Linked DNA regions of Phyllobacterium zundukense. The main gene of each other region encodes a partner of the protein of the gene in region 2 in a complex. Links are inferred from orthologs where the notes say so. Each region holds a gene or a part of one and is shown on either strand. Other genes may lie near its edges. The genes, in order: BLM14_RS00280 and dapF.

What was found.
Region 1: the proteins of dapF (region 2) and BLM14_RS00280 are in contact, whole or in part, in a solved structure (PDB 5YGU), measured with the Escherichia coli proteins. The link is inferred for Phyllobacterium zundukense from one-to-one orthologs.

Annotation. Positions count from the first base shown.
Region 1 is NZ_CP017940.1:61,463-76,115, forward strand. What follows is about bases 1-2,917. They hold BLM14_RS00280 (RNA pyrophosphohydrolase), read right to left. Parts: upstream 1,763-2,917; coding sequence 1,238-1,762; downstream 1-1,237. Other genes in these bases: atpD (F0F1 ATP synthase subunit beta), read left to right, coding at 1-699; BLM14_RS00275 (F0F1 ATP synthase subunit epsilon), read left to right, coding at 772-1,179; BLM14_RS00285 (divergent polysaccharide deacetylase family protein), read right to left, coding at 1,795-2,917. Also shown: more of BLM14_RS00285, read right to left, coding at 2,918-2,940; BLM14_RS00290 (S41 family peptidase), read right to left, coding at 3,043-4,368; BLM14_RS00295 (murein hydrolase activator EnvC family protein), read right to left, coding at 4,358-5,620; BLM14_RS00300 (glycosyltransferase family 2 protein), read left to right, coding at 5,975-6,694; BLM14_RS00305 (ArnT family glycosyltransferase), read right to left, coding at 6,636-8,123; BLM14_RS00310 (DUF1328 domain-containing protein), read right to left, coding at 8,268-8,432; BLM14_RS00315 (response regulator), read right to left, coding at 8,515-9,309; BLM14_RS00320 (NepR family anti-sigma factor), read left to right, coding at 9,497-9,700; BLM14_RS00325 (RNA polymerase sigma factor), read left to right, coding at 9,713-10,264; BLM14_RS00330 (response regulator), read right to left, coding at 10,242-10,643; BLM14_RS00335 (Crp/Fnr family transcriptional regulator), read left to right, coding at 10,804-11,553; BLM14_RS00340 (sensor histidine kinase), read left to right, coding at 11,725-13,074; BLM14_RS00345 (hypothetical protein), read right to left, coding at 13,084-13,305; BLM14_RS00350 (HWE histidine kinase domain-containing protein), read left to right, coding at 13,587-14,653. UniProt on the Escherichia coli protein: Master regulator of 5'-end-dependent mRNA decay.
Region 2 is NZ_CP017940.1:3,879,595-3,894,322, reverse strand. Bases 1-2,992 are described here. They hold dapF (diaminopimelate epimerase), read left to right. Parts: upstream 1-1,045; coding sequence 1,046-1,939; downstream 1,940-2,992. Other genes in these bases: mtaB (tRNA (N(6)-L-threonylcarbamoyladenosine(37)-C(2))-methylthiotransferase MtaB), read left to right, coding at 1,939-2,992; BLM14_RS19460 (NADP-dependent oxidoreductase), read left to right, coding at 1-903. Also shown: more of mtaB, read left to right, coding at 2,993-3,234; signal recognition particle-docking protein FtsY, read left to right, coding at 3,258-4,820; BLM14_RS19440 (septation protein A), read left to right, coding at 4,820-5,488; BLM14_RS19435 (hypothetical protein), read left to right, coding at 5,591-6,016; BLM14_RS19430 (DsbE family thiol:disulfide interchange protein), read right to left, coding at 6,025-6,621; heme exporter protein CcmD, read right to left, coding at 6,618-6,791; BLM14_RS19420 (heme ABC transporter permease), read right to left, coding at 6,788-7,558; heme exporter protein CcmB, read right to left, coding at 7,603-8,268; heme ABC exporter ATP-binding protein CcmA, read right to left, coding at 8,268-8,876; aconitate hydratase AcnA, read left to right, coding at 9,169-11,856; BLM14_RS19400 (DUF1223 domain-containing protein), read left to right, coding at 12,092-12,817; BLM14_RS19390 (DUF2794 domain-containing protein), read left to right, coding at 13,210-13,584; BLM14_RS19385 (GNAT family N-acetyltransferase), read right to left, coding at 13,588-14,136; BLM14_RS19380 (Bax inhibitor-1/YccA family protein), read right to left, coding at 14,301-14,728. UniProt on the Escherichia coli protein: Involved in the succinylase branch of the L-lysine biosynthesis and in the biosynthesis of the pentapeptide incorporated in the peptidoglycan moiety. Catalyzes the stereoinversion of LL-2,6-diaminopimelate (L,L-DAP) to meso-diaminopimelate (meso-DAP).

The DNA.
Region 1 (14,653 bases), 3.8 Mb from region 2 along the record:
CAGGGCCAGGACGTTCTGTTCTTCGTGGACAACATCTTCCGCTTCACGCAGGCCGGTTCCGAAGTGTCCGCTCTGCTTGGACGTATCCCGTCCGCCGTGGGTTATCAGCCAACGCTGGCAACCGACATGGGTCAGATGCAGGAACGCATCACCACGACGCACAAGGGTTCGATCACCTCGGTTCAGGCCATTTACGTGCCCGCCGACGATTTGACCGACCCGGCACCTGCGACCTCCTTCGCGCATCTTGATGCGACGACGGTTCTCAACCGCGCGATCTCTGAAAAGGGTATTTATCCGGCTGTTGATCCGCTCGACTCGACATCGCGCATGCTCGATCCGCTGATCGTTGGCGACGAGCATTACCAGACAGCCCGTCAGGTTCAGTCGATCCTGCAGCGCTACAAGTCGCTTCAGGACATCATCGCCATCCTCGGCATGGACGAGCTTTCGGAAGAAGACAAGATCGCGGTCGCTCGCGCCCGCAAGATCGAACGCTTCCTGTCGCAGCCGTTCTTCGTTGCTGAAATCTTCACCGGTTCACCGGGCAAGCTGGTTGATCTTGCGGACACCATCAAGGGCTTCAAGGGTCTTTGCAACGGTGACTATGATCACCTGCCGGAAGCAGCGTTCTACATGGTCGGTTCGATCGACGAAGCGATTGAAAAGGCACAGCGTCTGGCAGCAGAGGCTGCCTGATCTTAAGACGACAAGCGGGCTACGGCCCGCCATGTCCACCTTGGTCAAGACCTTTAGGATTGAGTGAATATCATGGCAGAAGCCTTCCAGTTCGAACTCGTGTCACCAGAGCGCCTACTCCTCTCGGAACAGGTCATTGAAGTCGTGGTTCCGGGTACGGAAGGTTACATGACGGTCATGGCGCACCATGCACCGCTGATGGCAACCGTGAAGCCGGGTGTTGTCACCGTGAAGACGCCTGACGGCAAGCCGGACAGCTACGTCGTATTCGGTGGTTTCGTCGATGTGACGCCGGATGGCTGCACGCTCCTCGCGGAATCGGCGGTACACGTCACCGATATAAAGGCTGATGAATTGCAGCGCCGCATACAGGACGCCAAGGAAGACTTTGAAGACGCGACAACTCGCGAAGACCGGGCCAAGGCAGAAGATCTTCTCGGCCAACTGACGACACTTGAGGAAGCCATCAAGGCTGCTTGAGATCAGAATCGATTTTATTATTAAAGCGGGCTTTGGGCCCGCTTTTTTATTGCCGGATTCAGCCCGATAAATGCTGGAAAGCAGCGACGACTTCTTCGTAGACCCTGCGCTTGAAGGGCACGATAAGATCAGGAAGTTGCGACATGGGCTTCCAGGCCCACCGGTCGAACTCGGCTGTATGTCCACCGGGCGGCGGGTTTATCGCGATCTCGCTTTCGTCGCCCTCGAAGCGATAGGCAAACCACTTTTGGGTTTGGCCGCGATACTTACCCTTCAATGCCAAGCCGACAAGGTGGGGTGGCAGGTCGTAATTTATCCAGTTTGGCGCTTCCGCGAGAAGAGTGACGGTCTTCATACCGGTCTCCTCATAGAGTTCGCGCAGCGCTGCAGGTTCAGGATCCTCACCTTTGTCGATACCGCCTTGCGGCATCTGCCAGAGCTGCGTCGCTCCATCCATTTCGTCATTCTGAATGACGATGCGATGACCGGCCCAGACAAGACCCTCCTGGTTAAGCACCATGATGCCAACACAGGGCCGATAGGGCAGGGTTTGCGGATCGGCAGGCTTGGTGTTTTTGCTCATGTAGATGCTCCAAATCGCTGGCTGCGCCGGTGCTAACCTCTTTCGGGGTCACGTACAAGGGCGGACACGGGCACAATCTCGATGCCTCTGGCCTTGGCTTCATTAACCCAGGAAGTGACTGCTTCCACTGTGACCTCGAAAGCGGAGCCCGTTGCTATTGCCGTACCCTTGGCGCGGGCTATGCGCTCCAGCTCGTCAAGTTTCTTCAGGATTGCGCCGCGATTCTGTGTGGAATCGATCAGCACATCGGCGGCGGCAAATGGCGTGCCCTGCTGCGCAGCAATAGCATCGGCCTGGCTGCGCGCGGAGGTACCATCGTCGAGATAAAGCAGGCCGCGTTTGGAAAGATCCTGGATAACAGGCGTCATTGCGTTGGCGTCAGCGGTAAAACGGGCTCCCATATAATTCATCACGCCGGTGTAATTCGTGATGCGACCCATGGCCCTGTGCAGATTTTCCAGCGTCGCTGCCGGCGGCGCATCGACGGTCAGCGTGTTGCGGCCTGGATTGACGCGTGGATAGTCGTACGGCTCCAGCGGAATCTGCATGAGGATTTCATGGCCGTCCTGGCGAGCCGCCTGCATCCAGCGGCCGAGGCTGTTGCCTTCCGGCGAGAAAGCCAGGGTTATCTCCGCCGGAAGCGCCCGAATTGCCTGTTGTGAGCCAGTCTGTGACAGGCCGAGTCCGCCTATGACGATGGCAACGCGGGCACCGCGTGCGCCGGACCAGGGACGGGCATAGACGTCGAGGGGGCGACGTCCGTCAGGCGCGACGACCGGTAGCGGCCCTTGCGGGCTCTGCTCGAGCATATCCTGCTCTGGCAGATGCGCGGTGCGGGGATCCTGCGCGCGTTTCGTCGGGTCGCCGACAACGATGATCTTGGGGCCGCCTTGGGGAGCAGCGATGTTTCCGGGCGAGCTGCTGGTATCACCTGCCGGTCCGGATGCGGCTTCGGCTTTAGGTGCCGCTGGGGGAACGTCGGCGACCTGCGGCTTCGGCGCCTCGGGAACGGGGCGGCGAAAACCCTGGTGACTGGTGAAGGCGATAAGCGAAGCCAGACCGACAATGCCGAGAACAGCCGCGGAAGGCAGAAGCCAGCGGATTGCCGTCTTTTTGTCAGTTTTCTTGCTGGGCCTTTGGCTGTTTTGCCCCAGCGGCCGGTTAATATCGGAATTCACGCGTTCTGGCCGATGCGGGGAGAGATGAAGGATGGGTATTCAAAAGGCCGATAAGCCAAGGGGACCAGACTAAAATGTGAAAGTCTGATCCCCTTGTGCATGTCAGTTAGGTACACCCTTTTTGGGGTCCGGCGGAAAGGCTGCATTCGCCTGCTCGCCGCGCAGAAGCTTCAAAGCCTGAATGAGCTGAAGATCATCCTTCAGATCCGGTGGCACGTAAGCGATGGAGCCAGAACCTTCCGCATCTTCCTGAGCGCCCTTGATATGGCCCTTCAGATCCGATTCACCGCGGGTAATATCCTGTCCCTTGAGCTCATCTGGCAATGGTTGCTCGACTGCGATATCCGGTACGATGCCCTTGCCCTGGATGGACTTGCCGGCAGGCGTGTAATACAGCGCTGTCGTCAGACGCAGCGCGCCGTTTTCACCCAGCGGAATGATCGTCTGCACCGAACCCTTGCCGAATGAGCGGGTACCAAGGACTGTGCCACGGCGATGATCCTGCAGCGCACCTGCCACGATTTCCGAAGCACTCGCCGAGCCGCCATTGATCAGAACGATCAATGGCTTGCCATTGGTCAGATCTCCTGCGCGAGCATCGAAGCGGGTAATGTCCTGCGGATCGCGACCGCGCGTCGACACAACCTCGCCCTTGTCGAGGAAAGCATCGGAAACGGCAACTGCCTGATCGAGCAGACCACCCGGATTGAGGCGCAGGTCGAGGACGAAGCCCTTCAGCTTGTCATCGGGGATCTTGCTCTCAATATCCTTGATTGCCTTCTGCAGGTCGTCGAATGTCTGTTCGGTGAACGAAATAACGCGGACATAGCCGACGTCATTTTCAACCCGGTACTTGACGGCTTTGACCTTGACCACATCACGGACGATGGTCAGCTTGATTGGCTTGTCGGCACCCTGACGAATGAGCGTCAGTTCGATCGGCGTGTTGACCTCACCGCGCATCTTGTCGACGGCGTCTGTCAGGGTCAGGCCGCGCACTTCGGTGCCGTCGATCTGTGAAATGTAGTCGCCGGCGAGTACACCGGCCTTGGATGCGGGAGTATCTTCGATTGGAGCGATGACTTTCACCAGCTCGTTTTCCATGGTGACTTCGATGCCGAGGCCACCAAACTCGCCCTTGGTCTGGACGCGCATGTCCTGAGCCTGTTCGGCGTTCATGTACGACGAATGGGGATCAAGCGAGGTCAGCATGCCGTTGATGGCGCTTTCGACCAGCTTCTTGTCATCCGGCGGCGTGACATACTGGGCGCGAACGCGCTCGAAAATATCACCAAAAATTGATAGCTGTTTATAGGTGTCGGTGCCCGCAGCTTCTGCAGCGGTTGTGGGCAGAGCACCCTGCACAACGACCATTGCCGTCGCACCCAGCAGTGCTCCAGCCATAAGAAGCGATAACCTACGTATCATTTGCGGTCCTTCCAGCAAGCCGTGCCGCCCACCAGGGAGCGGGATTAACAGGTTTTGTATCCTTTCGGAACTCAATGTAAAGCATTGGAGCTCCATTTCCCATCGGAACAGGTGCGGTACTGGCAATAAGTTGCTCGTTCATCACACCGACCGGCTCTCCCGCCAATACAAACTGATTCTGGGAGACATTGATCTTTTTCATCCCTGCCAAAACAACATGATATCCGTTCCCGGCATCAAGGATCAAGAGCTGTCCATAGGACCGGAATGCGCCAGCATAAAGGACAACTGCATCTGTCGGTGACGTAATTGTCGCACCGGCAGGCGTTTCCAGTGTATCACCCTGCACGGCGCCGCCCAATCCGTCGTCATCGCCGAAATGCTTCACCAGTTTGCCCACAGCTGGCATGGAAAGATGGCCCTTCAGCGACGCGAAATTAACCTGCGCCGAAAGCCGGTCCTGGTTGGAGGCAAAATCGTCAGCACGTTGCTGACTCGCTGCCAGTTTCTGCTGTTCCTGGGCACTGGCGGCATCGGCGGCTCGTTTGACTTCCTGCATGTCCTGTTCCATGGACGCAATGAGATCGCGGAGCGAAGTGGCTCGTTTGGCCAGATCTTCGGCGCGTTGCTGTTCTGCCTGCCGCGTTCCTTCCGATGTTGTCTGCAGTTTCTGTTTTTCGGTCAGGAGAAGATCAAGGCGTTTCTTCTCCTCTGCCTGGCTCGACAGTGCTGCAGTCAGGCGGCCCCGTTCTTCGGAGATCGAGGTTCTAATCCGGGTCAATTCCTCAAGGTCGGCTATCAGGACCTCCGTCTGCTGGCGCATTTCAGGGACCACGGCGCCGAGCAGAACCGCGCTTCTGACCGAGGCGAGGGCGTCATCAGGACGAACGAGAAGAGCAGGCGGCGGGTTCAAGCCCATGCGCTGCAACGCAGCCAGCACCTCGGCGAGTGCGCCCCGCCGCTCTTTCAGCGAATTCTTGATCCCGTCTTCCTGCTCGCGGAGGCCAGTCAGTTTTTCACTGAAGCTGGCAATGTCCTCGCTCAGCTTCTTCTCCGTCTTGGCAGACTGGATGAGCGCTGCAGTAATTGACGTTTGATCCTTTTTCAGGGCGGCAATTTCGTTGTCGAGCGTGGCTACACGTTCTGACGACAGGGATATCTGGCCCGTTAGATCTTCAAGCTCCTTGAGCGTTTGCGCCCGCTTCGCGTCCAGGGATTCCGGGGCAAGTTGCTGGTTCGGCGGCTGCACCATTTCTTGTGCCCGGGCCGGGGATGCACAGACAAGGGCAAGCGTCAGGACAACGACACATGAGAGGGCGTGTTTACCTGAATCCAAAATTGCCTTGTGTGCCTCAAATTTCATTGCCGGACCGGAGCATAGGAATGGTTTGATCCCGACTTTAAGAAAAGTTCGATTAATGAAGCATTAACCATAAACCAGCCGGGTCGAAAGCCATTCATTTTTGTATCGATCGGCATGGCGGAATTGCGGCGCGACCGTACTCTTGCGTAAAATTGCTGTCCACCTATCTTCTTGCACTATAGTGAATACAGACCGGCCAAGCGCAATTCGCAAGTGATTCACCGGCTCACAATGGTTCTGAATATGCCCGATCTGACAATCGTAATTCCTGTCCACAACGAATCTGGAAATATCGGCTCCCTCGTCAAGGAAATCAATTCAGCCCTGGTTTCCGGGCCGACCTATGAAATCATTGTCGTCGACGATGGTTCCACAGATGAATCTGCCGAGGAGGCGATGAATGGCGGCAACCATGTTCGCGTGCTCCGCCATGAAAAACGTACCGGCAAGTCGCGGGCGCTTGTCAGCGGCTTTCAAGCGGCAAACGGGCAGTGGATCGCAACGCTGGACGGTGACGGGCAGAACGACCCGGTGGATATTGTTCGTTTGTGGCCACGGGTCCAGAGCTCAAAGCCGGCGCTTTTCGCGGGTATAAGAAAGCGACGCAATGATGGTGCAGTGAAATTGCTGACATCGAAATTTGCCAATTTCGTCCGCAGGCGATTGCTGAAAGATGATTGCAGGGATGCCGGGTGTGGTTTCAAAATACTGCCTGCCAGTGTAGCGCAGAGCCTCCCCTATTTTGACAATATGCACCGCTTTCTTCCGGCCTTGTCGCGCCGGGCCGGTCTTCCGGTGATCGAAGTCGATGTAGAAGATCGACCGCGCCTTGCAGGTGTGTCGAAGTACGGTTTCTTTGATCGTGCTGTCGTCGCATTCCTGGATACGGTTGGCGTGTTCTGGCTTATCCGCCGCTACTCTGATCCGGTAAGGGTAGTTGAGATGAATAACGCTGGAAGCTGAAGGTTCTGAGCTTGCCGCTTTGGTTTCTTGTTGGCGCGGTAACCCGCGTCACCGGTCCGATCGGCTCTGCATCCTCGGGCAGGTGCGACAGGGCATTGTCGCCAGGTGCATCGCCTCCCTGCCAGACGAGAACAATATCCTGTGCGCCGCCCCGCTCAGGCGGCCAATGGAGCAGGGCAGCTACATTCGCTGCATCGTCCTGGCGATTGGAGACAATCCTTGCGGGAGAGGGGTTCTGGGCGCGAATGGCCAAGCTGACCGCATCAAACGGAAAATTGAACCGTTCAGTGCCAAAGAGCGCAATGCCTGCTACGGCAACCGGAGCAACCAGATAGAGCGCGCCAGATATAGCCAACAGGTTTCGTGCGCCGAGAATCTGCGGCAGGTACAGTGCAATCAGGATAGCTGTGGGTGCGAGGATCGGCGCCATGTAGCGCTCGGCGACGGAATGGTAGTCGGCCGCAAAAACAAGCACGGCGAAGGCGGCGAGACCTATGAGTACCGTGCGCAAAAGAACCTTGCGAACATCGGCGTCGCCATCTGGTGCAGGACGCGGATGGTCTCTTACCTGGCCAATAAGAAAGACGATGACTGCCGGTCCCGACCAGAGGAAAGTCGAAATCAGAAGACTGAGAAGCCCGTCAATTCCGAGGTGCGGCAGATCAAGGGATTCGAGGTAACCAATTGCGTTGCTGAGCTTGGCCATCCTGCCGGCCGTAGCTGCCAATGGAGCGTTAAGGGACGCAATGACCACGGGGGTGAAGGCGGCCACAAAGATCGCGATCGAAATCCAGATGGGCCGGCGAAACAGCTGCCGGCGGATGCTTTTTGTCATCCACGCCGCAATCAAAAAACTGGTCAGGAAAATGAAAAAATTATACTTGGCCAAAGCGCCAACAGCAGTCCAGATACCGAACCAGACATAGGCACCAATGCCCTTGCCGGACCGCATCAAGGCAAGGGAATGGATGATACCAACCGATGCGACAATAACCAGAATCGTATGGGCCGTGGTTTGGATCGACATCCAGACAATTTGAGGCAGAAGCGCCGAAGCAGCCAACGCCAGAATGCCGGCGCGGCCACCTCCAAGTCGGCGTGCCGAGTCGAAACAAAGCCAATGATAAAGTCCAAGTAAGGAAAGCCTTACCAAAGCTACAGCGAGAACCCAGTTCCATCCGGTAAGTTCCAGCGCCAGACGGACCAGCCAGTTGTAGAGGGGCGGATGGGAGTTGCCATAATTCCAGGCAAATCCCACTTCGCCGACAAATTGCGCTTCGTCAATTTCCATAAAGGGTGAAAGGCTAAGACGCAGGGCGATGAGGATTGCGACATAGGCAATGATGGCCCGAGGTGCCCGCCGGGCGAGGGAGGTCCAATTGATCGCTGGGCCGTCGAGCAAGGCACTGCTGAAATTTCGCCAGAACACTTTGGGCCTCGCGCTTCGTGTCATGGTCACCTACTACGAAAATATAATTTGCCGCAATCCCAAGTTCGGTTTCTCCGAGCTTGAAGTGCAGGAAACAAAAACCGCCAGCGCAGGGCTGGCGGTTTTTATTCCGATAGCAGGCATTTATGCCCGGCGAATGATGCTAGCGATAAGCGAGATCAGCAACAGTGCCAGGAACACATAGAATATAATTTGCGCGATACCTGCCGACGCACCGGCGATACCACCAAATCCCAAAGCGCCTGCAACAAGTGCTATGATCAGAAAAATTACAGCGTAGTAAAGCATTTATCATCTCCCTGTTCTGTCAGATTCGAAACGGATGGAGCGCCGTTTTGTTCCCTCACCCGACGGAAGTGATGCTTGTTGCTTACACCTTTGCCTTGCTGTTTTCCTTGAAGAACAAGGCCTGTGTGATCAAAGCCTTGACCATATCCGGATTGAAGGGTTTCGTGACGAGGAATGTGGGTTCTGGTCTTTCGCCTGTCAGCAAGCGTTCGGGAAAGGCTGTGATGAAGATGACAGGTATTGAGTCCTGGCTAAGTATGTTGTTCACCGCATCGATGCCGGAACTTCCATCTGCCAATTGGATATCGGCAAGGATCATGCTTGGGCGGGTGGCGGAATAGATTTTCAACGCTTCGTTGCGGGTTCGGGCAATGCCGACCACGCGGTGCCCGAGACTTTCGACCATGTGCTCGATATCCATGGCGATCAGTGGTTCGTCTTCGATGATCAGAATATCGGTGGCAATCTGCTTCGAAATGCCGACGGATGCCTCGTCGAGAAGTTCATAAAGTTCGCTCTCCGTGACATCGAGGATTTCCATCGTCTCTGCCTGGCTGAAGCCTTCGAGGCTGATCAGCAAAAAGGCCTGACGGGCCTTGGGCGCGATGGCCGTCAGGTTGGCAGCTGCGTGTTTTTCCCAGCCGAACTCCGATTTTAGTTCGAGGGGGCGAACATTGACGGAGTTGAAGTGCTGAATCAGCAATCTATAAATGCTCACCCTATCCGATGCTGTCTTGGGGAAGAGGGAAACATCCGTAATAAGGATTTCCAGTGTTGCCGCTACATAGGCATCGCCCGAAGACTGGGAGCCAGTGATGGCGCGGGCGAAACGGCGAAGATAGGGCAGATGTGGGGCTATCCTGGTGGACAATGACATTATGGCGAGTTCCCTGTTATCGATGGGGGTATCAAGATGACGAAAGAGTTCACAACCAGAACACATTCGCAAAAAAAAAGTTCCCCGTAACGGAACTTTTCCTTTGGTCAGGTATTGTCGTCATTAATGTGCCCCGGCCGTAAATTCATGAACAACGCAGCGACGAACCACCAGCAAAGATTAGATGATGAACGCCAAAAAGAACTCCCTTGCCGCTCCCGAAAGGGGGCGTGTCCGTCGCCGCGACATCAAGAATGCGGAGACAGAAATTGGTTTGAAGCTACGCGCGCTTTTTGCATCGGTACAGGAGGAGGAAATTCCGGCTCGTTTTCTGGATCTTCTGGAGAAGCTTGATGAGGCTGAACGCAATCATGCACAATCATCCAAATAAACAGGCCGCCGAATGGTACATGAATCGAGCGATTTCAAGAAAAGCCTGATTGCGTCTCTGCCCAAGTTGCGGGCGTTTGCGGTTTCGCTTGTCGGTAATCCGGACCGGGCGGACGACCTCGTCCAAGACACGATCATGAAGGCCTGGGCCAAGCAGGATTCATTTGAACCCGGTACAAATATCAAGGCCTGGCTGTTCACCATCCTTCGCAATGAATTTTACAGCCAGATGCGCAAGCGCGGGCGCGAAGTTCAGGATTCGGATGGTATCTTTACCGAACAGCTTTCCGTTCACCCAGCGCAATATGGGGCGCTTGACCTTCAGGATTTCCGCAAAGCCCTTGAAAAGCTTCCCGATGACCAGCGTGAAGCGATAATTCTTGTTGGAGCTTCGGGCTTTTCCTATGAAGAGGCGGCTGAAATTTGCGAATGCGCAGTTGGAACGATTAAGAGCCGCGTGAGCCGTGCCAGGACGCGCTTGCAGGAACTGCTCGAGGTACAGGGCGAAGTCGACTATGGCCCTGATTCAATAGCGACACAGGTTACATCAAACAAGTTTGCCTGACCCTAGTTGGCTCGCTGGAGCCCAGGATGGAAGTCACTGCCTTCATTATCTCGTTTTTTCCGTAAGGTTTCACAACGACCGGTGTGCCGGTAAATCCGTCAACGCCATCCCTTTGCTGGTCATAAGCAGTGGCAAACACGATAGGGACGCCGCGCTGCTGCAAAATCGAGGCTAGCGGCAAGGAGGAAACGCGGCGTGCCTGAACCTCAAGGATTGCAATGTCGCACTCAGCTTTGCTGTCGATCCAGATGGTGAGCTCATCTATGGCCGAGACCAGATGAATGGATTTCGCCCCGCACTCCTCGGCGATGCGTTCCAGTTCCAGCCCGATCAGGTATTCATCTTCCAGGGCCAGTAACCGCAGGCCGGTCAATTCCATAGGTGATACTCCCAAGGCCGCGTTCACGACCAAAGAAACACCTATGCGCGCACCCGTGTCATTGTGTCATTTAACTAAGACATATCAATCGCAAAGAAATCTGAAGCAAATTGCAAGTGACATGATAGCGTGTCGCACAATGATCAACTGAGCAGCTAGGATGAAAACGACAGCAGCGGCACGGCAGTTTCCCTGCGAAAAATGTCCATTGCAGGATTTTTCGCACTTCCAGCGGCACGAGAAAGACGAAGTGTCTTTCCTTTCCAGCTTCAAGATGGGGGAACTTGTTGCGGATACCGGTACCACTGTTCTCGTGGAAGGCGCCAACAGCGCGCACCTGTTTACAGTGCTCTCTGGCTGGGGCTTTCGTTACAAGACACTGGATGACGGCCGTCGGCAAATTCTCAACTATGTCTTGCCCGGGGACCTCATCGGGTTGCAAGGGTCTGTGATGAAAAAAATGCAGCATTCTATCGAGGCGTTGTCGCCGATGATCCTTTGCATGTTCCAGCGCGACAACCTGGCAAATCTGTTTCGCAATTTCCCCGCCCTTGGCTATGACATTACCTGGCTTGCCTCCCGCGAGGAGCAGATGCTTGACGAAATTCTGTTGAGCGTGGGCAGACGCACTGCGCTGGAACGGGCAGCTTATCTCTTTGCCTTTATTTTTCAACGCGCCCAATCAGTGGGAATGGTCAAAAGCGGCAAGTTGACGGTACCGGTAACGCAACAGCATGTGGCGGATACGCTTGGCCTGTCGATCGTTCACACCAACAAGACGTTGAAAAAACTCGCAAGCCGAGGCGCGCTCCGCTGGCTTGACCGGGGGTGCGAAGTTCTTGATGAACAAATACTGATGGATATATCGGGATGGCAAGGTCTGCCGGCTACGCCTCGACCGTATATTTGAATGGTTAGCGACCCGAAACAAAGGATGTTCAATAAACGATCCGTTGCTTCGGGCAGTCGCGAACCTCTGAATGGGTATGGGCCGTTCATGGATTGGAAGGAATATTTTTTGCTTTGGTGGCGCAAACTTGTTCTGAATTTTTCCCAAAGGCCGTTGAGGGGATTGGCGATTATGCTATCGCTCGGCCTGATCATTGGTGCGGCTGGCTCGACCATTATTCTCGCCCGCAGTTTTAACAATCAGATCCATGATGTCGTCGCCACCTACAAGGTACGCGAACAGGCCTATAGTTTGCTGGCTTTCGTGAATGAGGCTCACAGCAACCAGCGCGGATTCCTCCTGACCAAGAATGCGGAATTTCTCGATCTTTACCGGAATTCGGCGGCACGGCTGGACGAGAATCTCAATACCCTTGCGGAAATGACCAGGGACAACCTGCGCCAGCAGGCCATGGTAACCAAAATCCGGGACATGGTGAAGGAAAAGCAAGCAACGGTTGAGACGGCGGTTTCGTTTGCCCTTACAGGCAAGGACGCCGAGGCTCTGGCTTCTCTTGGACCGAGTTTCGGCATTGGCCAGCTTGATGAGATCACCAAGACTATCGACGGTTTCCTTGGTGAAGAAGATCGAAGGCTAATCGAGCGAAATATTGCAATGGACGGGATGAGAAGCTGGCTCACAATCGCATCGCTTTCATCGCTTGGCGGCGCGCTCATCCTGGCTTTCATTCTTGCAAGCCGCACGAGCCGCTATGTCCGCAGGCTGACGGAAGGTCAGTCAGCCCTGCTTTCCGAAAAATCCCTTCTTGAAAACATGGTGCAGAGCCGGACGGCGGAATTGGAAAAGGCCATGCTTGTCGCAAAGCGGGAAAGAGCGCGTGTGGAAGCATTGCTGCAGGACTCGGATCACCGCATCGGAAATTCGCTTGCGACGGTATCGTCACTGCTCGGTATCCAGATGCGCGACGTGTCCTCCGAGGAAATCCGCGGTGCACTTGGAGCGGCTCGCGACCGAATCCAAACAATATCGTCCGCTCATAGGCGCTTGCGGCTTGGAGCGGATCACGAAACAGTGCGAGCGGATGAGTATTTGCCTGATGTTATCGCAGACATCAAAGAAGCTAACGTCCATGATCGCGATATCAGTATTCAAGCCGACCTTGCGCCAATCAACCTCAGCTCTCGCGACGCAACGACACTTGGAATTATCATCGGAGAATTGACGATGAATGCCATAAAACATGCATTTCCGGGCAGGAGATCAGGAGAAATAAGAATCAATCTCTGGCACGGCGATGATGGCATATTGCGATTGAAGATTGCAGATACCGGTGTTGGCATTCCGAAAAGGCCGCACAGGCAGTCACCCGGTCTGGGGTCGCTCATTGTCAATCAGCTTTGTCAACAGTTCGGCGGATCGGCCACCTATTCTGCCAATCCCGGTGGCGGCACGATAGTGACCCTCGATTTCCCGTCGCTCACTGAGGTAGAGCCCCCAGACGATGCAGAAGTCGATGAATAATCAGTTCAGTCAGAGCGTCGCTGCGCCTGTCTCAGGTGTCGCGGCGTTCAATTGATCAAGAGCCAATTCGATATCGCGCAAATTCCTAGTCACGCCATCGTTCGGATCCATGCCGCCTTCCGTGGCCGCGCGTTGCAGGCCCCGAGCTTCGCTCAAGAGTTCTTCCAGTTTGGCAATCTTTTGAATTCTGCTCAGACTTTCGTCGGAAAGAATGTCGTTGGGTTCCTGCATGTCGGTCTCCTTTGGTCGCTGAACAGAAACGAAGCTGCCGATTAATTGTTCCCCACAAGGAACAAAGCCGAAATGGTTGCGTTGATGGGGAAAGCGTTTCGATTTTGAGTATAGGGCGCCTCATTGAGGGACGTCGCGTAGATATGAGAGCAAGGGACATTTCAGAAAACACGTTCGAATATTTATCAGGAGCGTCTCGTCGCGATGTTCTTTCGACGTTGAGAACGCTTGAGGTCCAGCAAGACAGTGACCTGAGCAGTTTGACGGAACTGGCACTCTCCATGTCTGGTACAGGTGGCGCGCAAATCTCGCTGGTCCATGATAGGCAGAGCCGGGTATTATCTCGCACTGGTGGCCTTGGTGCCGCGAACATCTGGATAATCGAGGCGAGTTCACTCATTGCTCCTGAGCCGAATTGTCTGGTCGTCCTCAATGCCGCTGAAGATGTTCGTTTTGCTGAAATCGATGCGGTTACCCATTCACCAAAGATACGATTTGTCGCCGTCGCGCCGATTTGTGTTTCGGGTGAATGCATAGGCGCGTTGAGTGTGATGTCGGATGAGCCGAGACTTGAATTCGGCCTGATGCAGCAGAAGCAGCTTGTGCAATCGGCCAAACTTGCAGGATCTCTCATCGAGCTTAAACGAGATTCCCGCCTGGGTGCTGATGCGATTGCAACACTGCATCTGGACGAAGATCGCAGCGCGATGGCGCTTGAAGTGGGCAATGTCGGCAGTTGGGTTTGGGATTTGCGCACAGGAATATTCACAGGTAACAGGATGGCCTATTCCATGTTGGGTTTGCGCGACGACGAACCCATGACTGGCGAAGACGTATTTCGCGCAATGCACGCAGACGACTTCCCCAGGATGAAATCTGCCTTCATCCGGGCGCTTGTACATAATCAAGATTATGTCGGTGAGTTTCGCGCAGCTTCATCAGGTCGATGGCTTCTTGGCCGCGGACGCATTTTCGAGCGGGATGCGGCGGGGAAGCCGGTTGTCGCGGTTGGTGTGAATATCGATATAACCGACACCAAGAATGCAGCCGAGAAAACGCGGCTTCTGCTGCGAGAGTTGAATCACCGGGTAAAGAATACACTGGCGATGTTGCAATCGCTGGCAAGACAGACGCTAAATCGCACATCGGATCCCGCGGAGTTCATGGAGGCGTTCTCAGGACGCTTACGCGCGATTTCCGAAGCCCATACATTGCTTTCCGATCGTGAGTGGAGCGGTATTGGCTTGGTCGATCTGATCGCCAAGCAAGTGGAGCCCTATGCCATTTATGATCCCGCACAGATCGAACTTTCCGGCGAGGATATGGTGCTGCCACCCGACCATGCCCT
Region 2 (14,728 bases):
GTGCTGCTCAAGATCCTGTTCCTGTCACTCGATCCCTACATGCGCGGACGCATGGATGACGCAAAATCCTACGCCGCGCCGGTCGCGGTCGGAAATGTAATGGAAGGCGGCACGGTCGCCGAAGTCATCGCGAGCAATAATGATCATTATGCGGCCGGCGACATCGTGCTCTCGCATTCCGGCTGGCAGAGCTATGCAATCTCCGACGGCAAAGGGCTGACCAGGCTCGATCCAAAGCTGGCACCGGTCTCTACTGCACTGGGTGTTCTCGGCATGCCCGGCTTTACCGCCTATGCTGGTCTCTTGACCATCGGACGGCCGCAACCCGGTGAAACGGTGGTTGTCGCAGCGGCCAGCGGTCCGGTCGGCTCGGCCGTCGGTCAGATAGCCAGGATCAAGGGAGCACGAGCAGTCGGCATTGCCGGAGGTCCGGACAAATGCGCCTTCATCAGGAATGAACTCGGATTCGATGCAGCGATCGATCACCGCGCACCCGATTTTCCAGAACAGCTGAAACAGGCCTGCCCGGGTGGCATCGATGTCTATTTCGAGAATGTCGGGGGGCCGGTCTGGGACGCGGTCTTTCCGTTGCTTAATTCCTTCGCCCGAATCCCGGTCTGCGGTCTGATTTCTCAGTATAGCGGCATCGCCCCATCAGAGACCGACCGGTTACCGGGTGTCATGCGAGCTGTTTTGACCAAGAGCCTGACAATTCGTGGTTTCATTCAGCGCGAATTCGTCGATCAGCGTCCGGCATTCCTGCAAGCCATGCCTGAATGGCTGCGCGCTGGTCAGGTCAAGTACCGCGAGGATATTGTCGATGGTCTGACAAACGCGCCGGAGGCATTCATGGGGCTCCTTGAGGGTCGCAATTTTGGCAAGCTTATCGTGCGGGTTGCCTGAAGAGGGCAAATAACGAGCAAGCGACGAGATCGCCAGTTGCAGCGCGCAGCTTTGATGCGTGCTGGCACTGGCATTTCCTTCCCTTTTCCGCCATATAAGCCCTCTACGACGATGTAATGGCAATGACAGGCTGGCGATAAGCATGGCGGCACGCGCACAATTTGCGAAGATGAACGGGCTCGGCAACGAAATCATCGTTGCCGATATGCGCGGACGTGCGGACCGGATTACGCCGGAGGCCGCCATTGCGCTAGACCGTGATCCCGCGACCAAGTTCGACCAGATCATGGCCATTCACGCACCAAAGACCAGCGGCACGGAAGCCTATATCGAGATCATCAATTCCGACGGCACGCAGGCTCAGGCTTGCGGCAATGGCATGCGCTGTGTGGTCCAGGCGCTCAGTTCCGAAACGGGCAAGCGCGAATTCACGTTCGAGACCATCGCGGGAATTCTGACCGCGCACGAACATCCCGACGGCCAGATATCCGTCGATATGGGCAAGCCGCGCTTCGACTGGCAGGATATCCCACTGGCTGAACCGTTTCACGACACGCGCAGGATCGAACTGCAGATCGGCCCCATCGACGCGCCGGTATTGCATTCGCCCTCCGTTGCCAGCATGGGCAATCCGCATGCGATCTTCTGGGTCGACCAGGATGTCTGGACCTATGACCTCGAACGGTTCGGCCCGCTGCTCGAAAACCATCCGATCTTTCCGGAGCGCGCCAATATTTCAGTCGCACATGTAACCAGCCGCCACGCCATCACACTGCGCACCTGGGAACGCGGCGCTGGTCTGACCCGCGCCTGCGGCTCGGCCGCCTGTGCTGCCGCGGTTTCTGCCGTGCGCACTGGCCGTACCGAGCGCACCGTTACGGTAACCGTTCCAGGTGGCCCTCTGCTTATCGAATGGCTCGAAAACGATCACGTGATGATGACCGGCCCGGCCGAGTGGGAGTTTTCAGGCGCCCTCGACCCGCAGACCGGTGCATGGCAGCGCGACGAAACGGCACCTTCGCAGGGAGCCGCCTGATGGCTGTCGACGTCGTCACCTTTGGCTGTCGGCTCAACACCTATGAGTCCGAGGTGATGAAGCGTGAAGCCGATGCGGCCGGGCTCGGTACGCTGGAAAATGGTGCGATCATCTTCAATACGTGTGCCGTCACCAGCGAAGCGGTGCGCCAGGCAAGGCAGGCGATCCGCAAGGCGCGCCGCGACAACCCGGAAGCGCGCATCATCGTTACGGGTTGCGCGGCCCAGACAGGCGCGGATGATTTCGCCGCTATGGATGAGGTTGACCTTGTACTTGGCAACGAGGAAAAGCTGAAATCCAATTCCTACCGCATGCTGCCGGATTTCGGTGTCAACCAGTTCGAGAAGGTGCGCGTCAACGATATCATGGAGGTGCGAGAGACCGCGTCACACATGGTCGACGCGATCGAAGGCCGAGCCCGCGCCTTTGTTCAGGTGCAAAATGGCTGCGACCATCGCTGTACCTTCTGCATCATTCCCTATGGACGCGGCAATTCCCGCTCGGTCCCGATGGGCGGGGTAGTTGAACAGGTCAAGCGGCTCGTCGGCAATGGCTATAATGAGGTAGTTCTGACAGGCGTGGACATGACCAGCTACGGTCCTGACCTGCCGGGAAACCTTCGCCTCGGCAAGCTGGTCAAGACTGTCCTCAAAGAAGTGACGGATTTGCAGCGCCTGCGCCTCTCCTCCATCGATTCAATCGAAGCTGACGAAGATCTGATGGAGGCGCTGGCGACTGAAAAGCGGCTGATGCCGCATCTGCATCTGTCGCTGCAGTCAGGCGACAACATGATCCTGAAGCGCATGAAACGGCGCCATTTGCGCGAAAATTCCATCGAATTTTGCGAAAATGTGCGCCGGATTCGCCCCGATATCGTCCTTGGGGCGGATATTATCGCGGGTTTTCCGACCGAAACGGACGAGATGTTCGAGAATTCGATCCGGATCGTCGAGGAATGCGGACTGACGCATCTCCACGTTTTCCCGTTCAGTCCGCGCGAAGGTACACCTGCTGCGCGTATGCCGCCGGTTAACCGCCGGATCGTCAAGGCACGTGCTGCAAGGCTGCGGGCTGCGGGCGATGCCGCCTATCTCAGCCATCTGCATGGCCTTGTCGGCACTCGCCAAAAAATACTCATCGAACGCGAAGGCCTTGGCCGCACGGAAGGTTTTACTCTCGTCGGTATTGACGGTGGGACGCCGGGCCAACTCATCGAGTGCACGATCAACGGTCATGACAGTGACAAGCTGTTGGCCATTGATAGTGGCAATGATAGCAATCGGCGCGCAGCGTAAACTTAATCAGCAAAGCAGTTTTCATGGCTCTGGGTTTCATCAAGAAGATTTTCTCCTTTGGCAAGAAGGAGGTCGAAGGGGTTCCGGTCGAAGAGACCCCGACCGTGCCGGGGGCGTCTCCGACAGTCGAACAGGTCTACGAGGATACGGCGGCACAAGAGGCACTACCGGTTGCGGCTGAAACTGCACCTGTTGCAGCGGAATCGGTCGAAAGCCAAGCGGCTTACGCCGAGCCCGAAGCTGTCGTCGATGAACCGGCGCCGGAACCGGAAATTCTGCCGGAAATCGAACCTGTCATCGTTGAGCAGGTCGAAATCGCGATTGCTCCGCTCGAAGATCCGGTCACAGCAAAGATCGAAGCGGCACCCTTACCTGAAGCAGTCGGAGAGCCTGATGAAGCCGCCATTGCGGCTCTCGAAACTGTTCCAGAAATAGAGGCTGCAGCGGAAGAACCATCCGGGGCTGCGGCAGAACTCCTTGAACCGCCGATGGGCGAGCGAGTGATTGAACCGGTAGCAATACCAGCGCCGGAAATTCCAGCGGCTGAAATTGCGGTGTCGATTGAACCTGCTCCCGTGCCGGTGAAGCCCTCGTCGTCAAAGGTGACGGTCAGCAGAACGGTCGAGGAAAAGCAAGCCGACGAACCACTTCCCGTTGAGCCGGAAAAGCGGCTTACCTGGTTCGAGCGCTTGCGCAAGGGCCTGTTCCGTTCCTCGCAACAGCTCGGTGATTCCATCGGCAGCATATTCACCAAGCGCAAGCTCGATGAAGACACGCTGCAGGATCTCGAAGATGTTCTGATCCAGGCCGATCTTGGCATGGAAACGGCTATCCGCATCACCGATGCCCTTAGCGCCACGCGCTATGGCAAGGATATCAGCACGGAAGAAGTCCGTACCATCATGGCGTCGGAAATCGAAAAAGTGCTCGGCCCGGTCGCCAAGCCGCTGGAGCTTGATCTCTCGCACAAGCCGCACGTCATTCTCGTCGTTGGCGTCAACGGCACCGGCAAGACCACGACAATCGGCAAGCTTGCGGCCAAACTTACCGCGGGCGGCCTGAATGTCATGCTTGCCGCGGGCGATACGTTCCGTGCCGCCGCCATCGAGCAATTGCATATCTGGGGCAAGCGTACAGGCGCTCCGGTCGTCTCGTCGAAACTTGGCGCCGATGCAGCAGGACTTGCCTTTGACGCCTGGAAACAGGCAAAGGAAGCGGGAAGCGATGTTCTGATCATCGACACCGCCGGCCGCCTGCAGAACAGGGCGGAATTGATGGAAGAACTGGCGAAGATCGTTCGTGTGCTTGGCAAGAACGATCCGGAGGCACCGCACACGGTGCTGCAGACGCTCGACGCCACCACCGGTCAGAATGCGCTGAATCAGGTCGAGATCTTCAGGAATATCGCCGGCGTCAATGGTCTGGTCATGACCAAGCTTGACGGCACGGCACGGGGTGGCATTCTTGTCGCCATCTCGGCCAAACACAAACTGCCTGTTTATTTCATTGGCGTGGGCGAACAGGTCGAAGACCTTGAGCCGTTTGCCGCGAGAGATTTTGCCAAAGCCATTGCGGGAGTTGCATGATGGAAGAATCCGTATTCGAACGTGATCCGTCCGATCCGGCACATAAGGAAGTCAATCCCCTGCTGAAACTGGCTTTGGAACTGGGCCCCCTCATGGTCTTCTTCTTCGCCAATGCGCGCGGCGAATGGCTGATCGAACGTTTTCCAGTATTGGCCAATATAGGTGAGCCGATCTTCATCGCGACAGCCCTGTTCATGGCTGCGACGGCGATAGCACTGAGCGTATCGTGGATCTTGATCCGCAGCCTGCCGATCATGCCGCTGATTTCCGGTATTGTCGTTCTGGTTTTCGGTGCCCTGACGCTCTGGCTGCACAATGACACCTTCATCAAGATGAAGCCGACCATCGTCAACACGCTGTTCGGCGTCATTCTGCTTGGCGGGCTTTACTTCGGCAAATCGCTGCTCGGCTATGTGTTCGACAGTGCCTTCAAGCTGAATGCCGAAGGCTGGCGCAAGCTGACCATGCGCTGGGGTATTTTCTTCCTGTTCCTCGCCGTGCTGAATGAAGTCATCTGGCGCAGTTTCTCAACGGATTTTTGGGTAGCCTTCAAGGTCTGGGGCACCATGCCGATCACCCTGCTTTTTACCTTTGCGCAGATGCCACTGGTGATGAAATATTCCCTTGAACAAGAGACACCCGAAAAAGCGGCAAGCAAAGACAAGTAAATCCGCCAAACGGCCATAATTTCCACCCGATCGCGACGAAATCCCGCCGCGATCTGCGCTCAAGAATCGCGGCAACAGCAACGAATTCAGAAAGCGCGCTCCATGAAAACGGCTCTCATCGTGATGACCCTGATGGGTTGCGACTGCGATGCGAAAATCTGCGAATATATCAAGACCGCAGATGCCGGCTGGACCAGCATCGAGCGTTGCCGCGCTGATCTCGAAAGCCAGATTCGCCAGAACACCAAGGCCGATTACCCGCTGATTACCGCGACCTGCACGGTAAAAGCTGCACCGGGAACAGCGGTAGCCAGCCGGTCCTTTACAGTTCCGGCGCCCGCCGCCGACCGGCCGATCGAGACGTTGGCGCTCGGAACACCTATTGACGCGCCGGTTACGGTCGCAACGAAGACGACATTCGGCTATCGGATGATCACCGTCCCGCTCACCCACGCCTATGACAGCACAGCGACGGCCGCAACCCGCGCGGCTGGTTGGGTGAGGCACTACGCCATGCTGGAAAACTGAGAGAACTGTTACTTCTTTAGAGCGGTTTCCACAGCCGGCATCAGATCATCGCGGATCGACTGTTCGGTGAAGGGCCCGACATGCTTGTAGGCGACGATGCCGTCCCGACCGATCAGGAAGGTTTCCGGCACGCCGTAGACGCCCCATTCGATCGCGGCACGGCCATTCGTGTCTGCACCGATCATCGCATAGGGATTGCCGAGCTCATCCAGAAAACGCAAGGCGTTTTCGGTCTTGTCCTTGTAATTCAATCCGGCCAGACGAATCCGCTTGTCTTCGGCAAGCTGCATCAGCAACGGATGCTCCACCCGGCACGGCACGCACCAGGAACCAAAGACGTTGACGAGGGTGACCTGTCCCTTGAAGCTTGCAGGATCAAGGCCGGGAACCGGCTGTCCATTCTTTTGCAAGCCGCTGACGGCAGGCAGGACAAGGTTTGGTGCGGGCTTTCCGATAAGAGCCGAGGGGATGACGGATTCATCCCGGCCGGATGCAAGCTGGAAAGCGAAAATCGCCGCGAGAGCGACGAAGAGAATAAGCGGCAAGAAGACGAACAATGAGCTGCGCTTCGCCGGGATCTTGTCCACCTGATCCTGTTCCGTCACGATGCGCTGTCCATCTTCGTCTCGGACCTGCGCCGCACACCGCGCGATTCAAGTTCCAGCAACGCCCGGCGCTGGATACGCTGATCCATGAAAATCCACCCAATCAGGCCGGCCAGCACAATGAGCGCGGCGCTATATGAGGCAAGGACAAACCCGGTATGGCTCATCATTGTTCCGTCCTCCGTTCCGCGCTACGCGCCGCGACACGGCGCATGGCGATAACCCGGCGGCGCCAGATTTCATTGCGCATCGCCATGATATGTAATGTGAAAAACAGCAGCGTAAAGCCTATTGCCATCACCAGCAGTGGCCAGAGCAATGACGGATCGATGGTCGAGCCACCCATGCGGAAAACCGATGCGGGCTGGTGCAAGGTGTTCCACCAGTCAACGGAAAACTTGATGATCGGAATATTGATGAAGCCGACCAGCGTGAGGATGGCGGTGGCTTTCGCCGATTTCGCTGGATCGTCCATGGCGCGTGTGAGTGCGATGATCCCGAGATACATAAGGAACAGCACGAAAACCGAGGTGAGACGCGCATCCCACACCCACCATGTGCCCCACATGGGCTTGCCCCAGAGCGAGCCGGTGATCAGGGCGAGCGCTGTGAACACCGCGCCTATGGGGGCAGCAGCCTTGGCGGACACATCCGCCAATGGATGACGCCAGACCAGTGTGCCGAGCGCCGCGATGGACATGATCGTGTAGCACATCATGGACAACCAGGCGAAAGGCACATGGATGAACATGATCTTGACGGTCGAGCCCTGCTGATAATCGTCGGGCGCCTGCATCGACATCCAGAAGCCAACGGCAAGTACGATAATCGTCAATCCGCCGAGCCAGGGTAGTACAGCGCCGGCAAGGCTCAGGAACCTTGTCGGGTTTGCCAGGTCGATCCATCGTCCGGTCTTGGAAACTGCATCACTCATCATGTTCTCTTAGCTTTCCGGGGCCCTTTTCGCAATTCACCTCTCTGTCAGTCTGCCGAGGATTTCAACGCCGCTGCCGCCGCCAGCGGTCCGAGAACCGCAAAGAACAGCGTAATCGCAGCAAGAATAAGGAAAGGTGCCAGAAATGGTGCCGGGTCTTCAACTGCGCCATAGGACGCAGACACACCGAAAATCAGTACCGGTATGGTCAGCGGCAGGATGATTACCGAAACCAGAAGGCCGCCTCGGGGCAGCGAAACCGCGACGGCTGCCCCCACCGCACCGATCAACGTGATTGCGGGAGTACCGACCAGCAGCGTCAGCGTGGTCGCACCAATCGCGGCCGGTTCCATATTCATGAACAGGCCGAGCAGGGGCGATGCGACCACCAGCGGCAGCACGCTCACGGTCCAGTGCGCCAGGCATTTCACCAGCACGGTGAGCGCCAGCATGTGCCGCTCCTGCGCCATGATCAGCAGATCGAGCGAACCATCGTCGCGGTCTGCCTGAAACAACCGGTCGAGACCGAGCAGAGTTGCCAGCAGGGCGCCGATCCACAGCATCGCAGCGCCGATACGGGCGAGCAGCTTTAAGTCAGGCCCGACACCGAAGGGAACAACGGCGATAACCGCGAGGAAGAAGAGGATGCCGACCAGCGCGCCGCCGCCGGCACGCAACCCCAACCGGATTTCGCGCAGGAACAAGGCCCCCATTATACCATCGTCCCTAATGACAGTTCTCTTGAACCTTCGAGCCCGAGCGGCAGATGCGTTGCGGCGACAATGATCCCGCCCCCTTTGAGATGCGCTTGCATCAATCCGGCGAATTGCAATTCCGATGCCTTGTCCAATCCTGCCGTCGGCTCGTCCAGCAGCCACACCGGGCGATCGCTGAGTAGCAGGCGGGCAATGCTCGCTCGGCGTTTTTGCCCGGTGGAGAGATAGCCGAACGGCAGGTGGCCTATATCGCCAAGACTGACACGTTCGAGTGCTTCGGCAATGGAGTACTGGCCCGTCCCGTTGAACGACTGCCAGAAGCGCAGATTTTCATCGATGGTCAAGACAGGTTTCATGGCATTGAGGTGGCCGAGATAATGCGAGGCTGCCACAAGACCCTCAAACGCAACCGGCGCATCATCGAGCCGAAGCTTGCCTTCTGCCTGTAGCAGCAGCCCGGCGATGATTCGCAGCAGCGTGGATTTACCCGCTCCGTTGGGCCCGGTGACAAGCAGGGCTTCACTGGCGGAAACAGCGAAATCAAGGCCGGAAAACAACCGTTCTCCACCCCTTTCCCCGCCCAAGTTTTCCGCGATTAGTCGCATCAATGGCCCGCTTCTTATATGTCCCCGAATACCACGCGATCATTTCGACGCAGCATGCATTTTTGACCAATGTCGGTCTGGCACAGATCGACGAAAAACTCTATATAGCTGTGAACCATGCCAGCGGTCGGTGTGGAAACCATTTTTGGCCGATCTCGATATGGGTGCCGTTTTTGGACACCTGTTGCGGGACGGACAGCGGAAATGACTGCACCCGCACCTTAGCGCGTCCTTGAAACGCGGCAAAGGCGTTCGTCCCGGGTTTAGGCCTCAGCATAAGGACGAACGCAAAATGTCTCAGATTGACAGTTTCAAATGCCGTAAAACCCTCACCGTGGGGGACAAGGAATATGTCTATTACAGTTTGACCGAAGCCGAAAAGAACGGCCTGGAAGGCATTTCCCAGCTTCCATTTTCCATGAAGGTGCTCCTCGAAAACCTGCTTCGCTTTGAAGACAACCGCTCGGTTTTCAAGAAGGACATTGAAAACGTTGCCAAATGGCTTGTCGACCGCGGCAGTGCCGGTGCAGAAATCGCCTATCGTCCGGCGCGCGTCCTAATGCAGGACTTTACCGGTGTTCCCGCAGTCGTGGATCTTGCAGCGATGCGCGACGCCATGGTCAATCTCGGCGGTGACCCTGAGAAGATCAACCCGCTCGTCCCGGTCGATCTCGTCATCGACCATTCCGTTATCGTCGATGAATTTGGCAATCCGCAGGCGTTCAAGCGCAATGTCGATCTCGAATATGAACGCAATGGCGAGCGTTACCGCTTCCTGAAGTGGGGCCAGCAGGCCTTCAAGAATTTCCGCGTCGTGCCGCCCGGCACAGGCATCTGCCACCAGGTCAATCTCGAATATCTGGCGCAAGCCGTCTGGACCAAGGAAGAAGACGGCGTAACCGTCGCCTATCCGGACACCTGCGTCGGCACCGACTCGCACACCACAATGGTCAATGGTCTGGGTGTTCTGGGCTGGGGCGTTGGCGGTATCGAAGCTGAAGCCTCCATGCTCGGCCAGCCTGTTTCCATGCTTCTGCCGGAAGTCATCGGTTTCCGCCTGACCGGCAAGGTCAAGGAAGGCGTGACGGCGACCGATCTGGTTCTCACGGTTGTGCAGATGCTGCGCAAGAAGGGCGTCGTGGGCAAGTTCGTCGAATTCTTCGGCCCCGGTCTCGAAAGCATGACACTGGCTGACCGCGCCACCATTGGCAATATGGGCCCGGAATATGGCGCGACCTGCGGCTTCTTCCCGATCGACCGCGAAACCATCAACTACATGCACATGTCCGGCCGCGACGAAGACCGTCTCGCCCTTGTCGAGGCCTATTCGAAGGCGCAGGGCATGTGGCGTGAACCAAATTCAGCCGATCCGGTATTCACCGACACGCTGGAACTGGATCTCGGTACCGTCGTTCCGTCCATGGCCGGACCGAAGCGTCCGGAAGGCCGTATTGCTCTTGAGGGCATTGCATCGGGCTTCCATGAATCGCTGCAGAAGGAATACAAGAAGACCACGCAGCTCGATGCCCGCTATGTTGTCGAAGGCGAGGACTACGATCTTGGCCATGGCGACGTTGCCATCGCCGCCATTACCTCCTGCACCAACACCTCGAACCCAAGCGTTCTAATTGCGGCCGGCCTTCTTGCCCGCAATGCCGCTGCCAAGGGCCTGAAGTCCAAGCCCTGGGTAAAAACATCGCTTGCGCCTGGCTCGCAGGTTGTCGCCGCCTATCTCGAGAATGCCGGGCTGCAGAAGGAACTCGACAAGCTCGGCTTCAATCTCGTCGGCTTTGGCTGCACCACCTGCATCGGCAATTCCGGCCCGCTGCCGGCGCCGATCTCCAAGACCATCAATGACAAGGGCCTGATCGCTGCGGCTGTCCTTTCCGGCAACCGCAACTTCGAAGGCCGCGTGTCGCCCGACGTGCAGGCAAACTACCTGGCTTCGCCGCCGCTCGTCGTCGCCTATGCGCTGGCTGGTACCGTCACAAAAGACCTGACCACCGAGCCGCTCGGTGAAGATCAGAGCGGCAACCCGGTATTCCTCAAGGATATCTGGCCGTCTTCGCATGAAATCCAGGAATTCATTACCAAGAACGTCACTCGCAAACTGTTTTCAGCCAAATATGCGGACGTGTTCAAGGGCGATGAAAACTGGCAGGCGGTCAAGGTGCCGGCGGGTCAGACCTATGCCTGGGACGACCAGTCGACCTATGTGCAGAACCCGCCGTATTTCGTTGGCATGGGCAAGACCCCCGGCAAGGTCAATGATATCAAGGGAGCCCGCATCCTTGGCCTGTTCGGCGACAAGATCACCACAGACCACATCTCCCCGGCCGGTTCGATCAAGGCTGCTTCGCCGGCCGGCAAGTACCTCACGGATCACGGCGTCGCTCCACTGGACTTCAACCAGTACGGCACGCGTCGCGGCAATCACGAAGTGATGATGCGAGGCACCTTCGCCAATATCCGCATTCGCAACCACATGCTCGGCGAGAACGGCCGTGAAGGCGGCTACACGTTCCACTATCCCTCCAAGGAAGAGATGCCGATCTATGATGCGGCCATGCAATACCGCGCCGAGAACGTCCCGCTGGTGATCTTCGCCGGTGTGGAATACGGCAACGGCTCGTCACGCGACTGGGCGGCCAAGGGCACCAACCTGCTGGGTGTTCGCGCTGTGATTGCCCAGTCCTTCGAACGTATCCACCGTTCGAACCTGGTCGGCATGGGTATCGTGCCATTCGTTCTCGAAGACGGCACAAGTTGGCAATCGCTTGGCCTGAAGGGCGACGAAATCGTCTCCATCGAAGGTCTGGCCGCGATCCAGCCGCGCCAGAAGACATTTGCCACGGTGACCTACGCCGATGGCAGCGTCAAACAGGTGCCGCTGATCTGCCGCATCGATACGATCGATGAACTGGAGTACCTGAAGAACGGCGGCATTTTGCAGTACGTTCTGCGCGATCTCGCTGCCTGATCGATCGGAATCATGAAAATAAAAGGCCGCCGGGCAACCGGCGGCCTTTTGATTGGGTTGGAGAGAACAAACGTGATCGAATTCACCTCAAAGTGACTTCCTCTTGAAACGTCCGGCTCCTATCAATCATCTCGCAATCATTTTATCTGACAACAAGCCCATTCAAATTGGGAAGTGAATACAACCTGTGCCTTTGCCTGTTCTATCCAGACGTATTTTGATCGGTGCTCCGCTTCTGGCGGCAGCTGCCTATGTGCTGCCGGTCTGTGCGGAGAACGTTGGCAAAAAGCCTGATGGTGTTGTCGAACTTTACACGTCCCAGGGTTGCGGTTCCTGCCCGCCAGCAGATGCGGTGCTGAAAGAGCTCGCGACCGAAGGGAAGGTTGTCGCCCTCGCATTTCACGTGGACTATTGGGATTATCGCGGCTGGACGGACAATCTTGCATTGCCGGAAAACACCGACCGGCAGAACGCCTATCGCACGGCGCTGCGCCTGAACGGCGTTTACACTCCCCAGGTAATCCTGAACGGCCGCGAACATATGAATGGGCAGGATGGCCAAAAGATTCGCAGGCGCATTGCAGAAACGCGCGGCACACCGACCGGCCTGACCGTCCCGGTTTCGATCGAGAAGACCGCGCCTGACCGGCTGCTGATAGATATTGGCCCCGGTTCCGGCGCGACAAATCCTGTTCGAGTTCTGCTCGCCTATTTTAACCGGGAAACCATCGTTGAAATTCCCGACGGCGAGAATGTCGGGCGCAAGGTGAGTTACGCCAACAGCGTGCGGGCGATGGAAACAGTCGGCATGTGGGACGGCAAGCCCCAGAAAATTGAAATTCCGCTGAGTGAACTCGCCAGTAAAAAAGCGACCGGATGCGCAGTTTTGCTGCAGGAAATGCTCGGCGAAGGCAAACCCGGTCCCATCATTGGGGCGTCCATCATGGCGGCGAAACCCTGATAGAACCGGCTCCCAAACAAAAACAGGCCGGATAAATCCGGCCTGAGGTATTGGGGCATGTTGTCATATATAGGGAGACTAATTGGTTCGGACCCAAACAACCCGTTGGGCGGGGGGCTTGGGGTATCGGATTGCTCGAGAGCGAACCGTCTCAGACAACATGACAACGATGTTGGGTTTCGAATCGGGCGGCAATGCGAACAGATAATGGCGAGAATGTGTCAGACCATCACCATTGGAATCAAGCCGTATTGCTTCGTGAGAATGATCAAAAAACAGTTTGCAAAGCCAATAATTGGCATCCGCACGATCATTCCGGTCTTGTAAATACATGCGGAACAGGTCACCTTTATGTCATCCAGGTGTCACACGACAAATTTAAGGGCGGTTGATTGATGGACAGCAATGCGGGTGGCGATGAATCGCAACAGCAGGCGAAACTTATCTCTCTAGTGCGCACCAGTGATCCGCCCATTACCTTCAATCGGCGTGAGCTTGATCAAATCCTTCGCATATACGGCTTTATGGTCTCCGCGGGCGAGTGGCGCGATTATGCCATCGATCACCTGATGGATCGCGCCGTCTTTTCGATTTTTCGGCGGGCCAGCGAAGTGCCGATGTTTCGGGTCGAGAAAAACCCCAGACTGGCCCGCAAACAGGGGGCCTATAGCGTCATCGCCGCCAGCGGCCTCATTCTCAAACGCGGCCATGAACTCGATCGCGTACTCAGGGTCTTTGACAAAAGCTTGAGTATCGTCCGGGGATAGGCGTTACGCTCTTAGTGGGGGCTTGCCGGGCAGCGTCTCGGCGCCGCCATTCATGTCGAGTTGCATCAACGCCGTATCCAGCCAACGGCCATGCTTGAAGCCCGAACCTCTTATGGTGCCACAAAACGAGAAGCCGGCGCTGGTGTGCAGCCGTACCGACGCGGAGGCTTCGTGACCATCGCCAATGACTGCGATGAGCTGGCGAAAACCGAGAGCAGTACAATCCTTGATCAGTCGCTGCAGAAGCAATTTGCCAAGTCCGCGGCCTTTGGCTTCGGGCGCGACATAGATCGAATCTTCCACGGACCACCAATAGGCAGGGCGTGTACGGAAGTAGTTGGCATAGGCATACCCGAACACCGATCCTCCGTACTCCGCCACAACATACGGAAAACCGTCTGCGGTAATGGCATGAAACCGCCGGACCATTTCGTCAAAGTCAGGCGGATCAATTTCATAAGTCGCCGTTCCATGGAGAACGGCATCACGATAAATCTCGGTGATGGCGGCAAGATCGGCAGGACGCGCCGAGCGGATTTCTATTGGAGACATGGGCTTCGCAGCAAAGGTCAATCTTGACAGCTTCATGCACTTCTTTGCCAACAATTTGAAGAGGCCCAGACATAAACTTTGCCTGCGGCATCGTTTGGTGAACGAGGCACCAAAGAAAAGGGCAGCGTTTCCGCTGCCCTGATCTTCAATTCATGTTCGGGTGGTTATTCGCGGTTGCCCAGGAACTGCAGCAGGAACATGAACATGTTGATGAAGTCGAGATAGAGACGCAGCGCGCCCATGATTGCCTTGCGGCCATAGGTGTCCGCAGCATCGCCTTCGTAGTACATTTCCTTGATATTCTGCGTGTCATACGCGGTAAGGCCAGCGAAGACCAGAACGCCGATGGCCGAGATCGCGAACTGCAACGCACTGGATGCAAGGAAGATATTGACCACGGAAGCCAGGATGATGCCGATCAGACCCATGAACAGGAACGAGCCCATTCCGGAGAGATCACGCTTAGTGGTATAGCCATAAAGCGAGAGCGCGCCAAACGATGCCGCCGTGATGAAGAATGTCTGCACGATGCTTCCGGACGTATAGACCAGGAAGATCGAGGACAGCGACGCACCAACAAGGGCTGCATAAA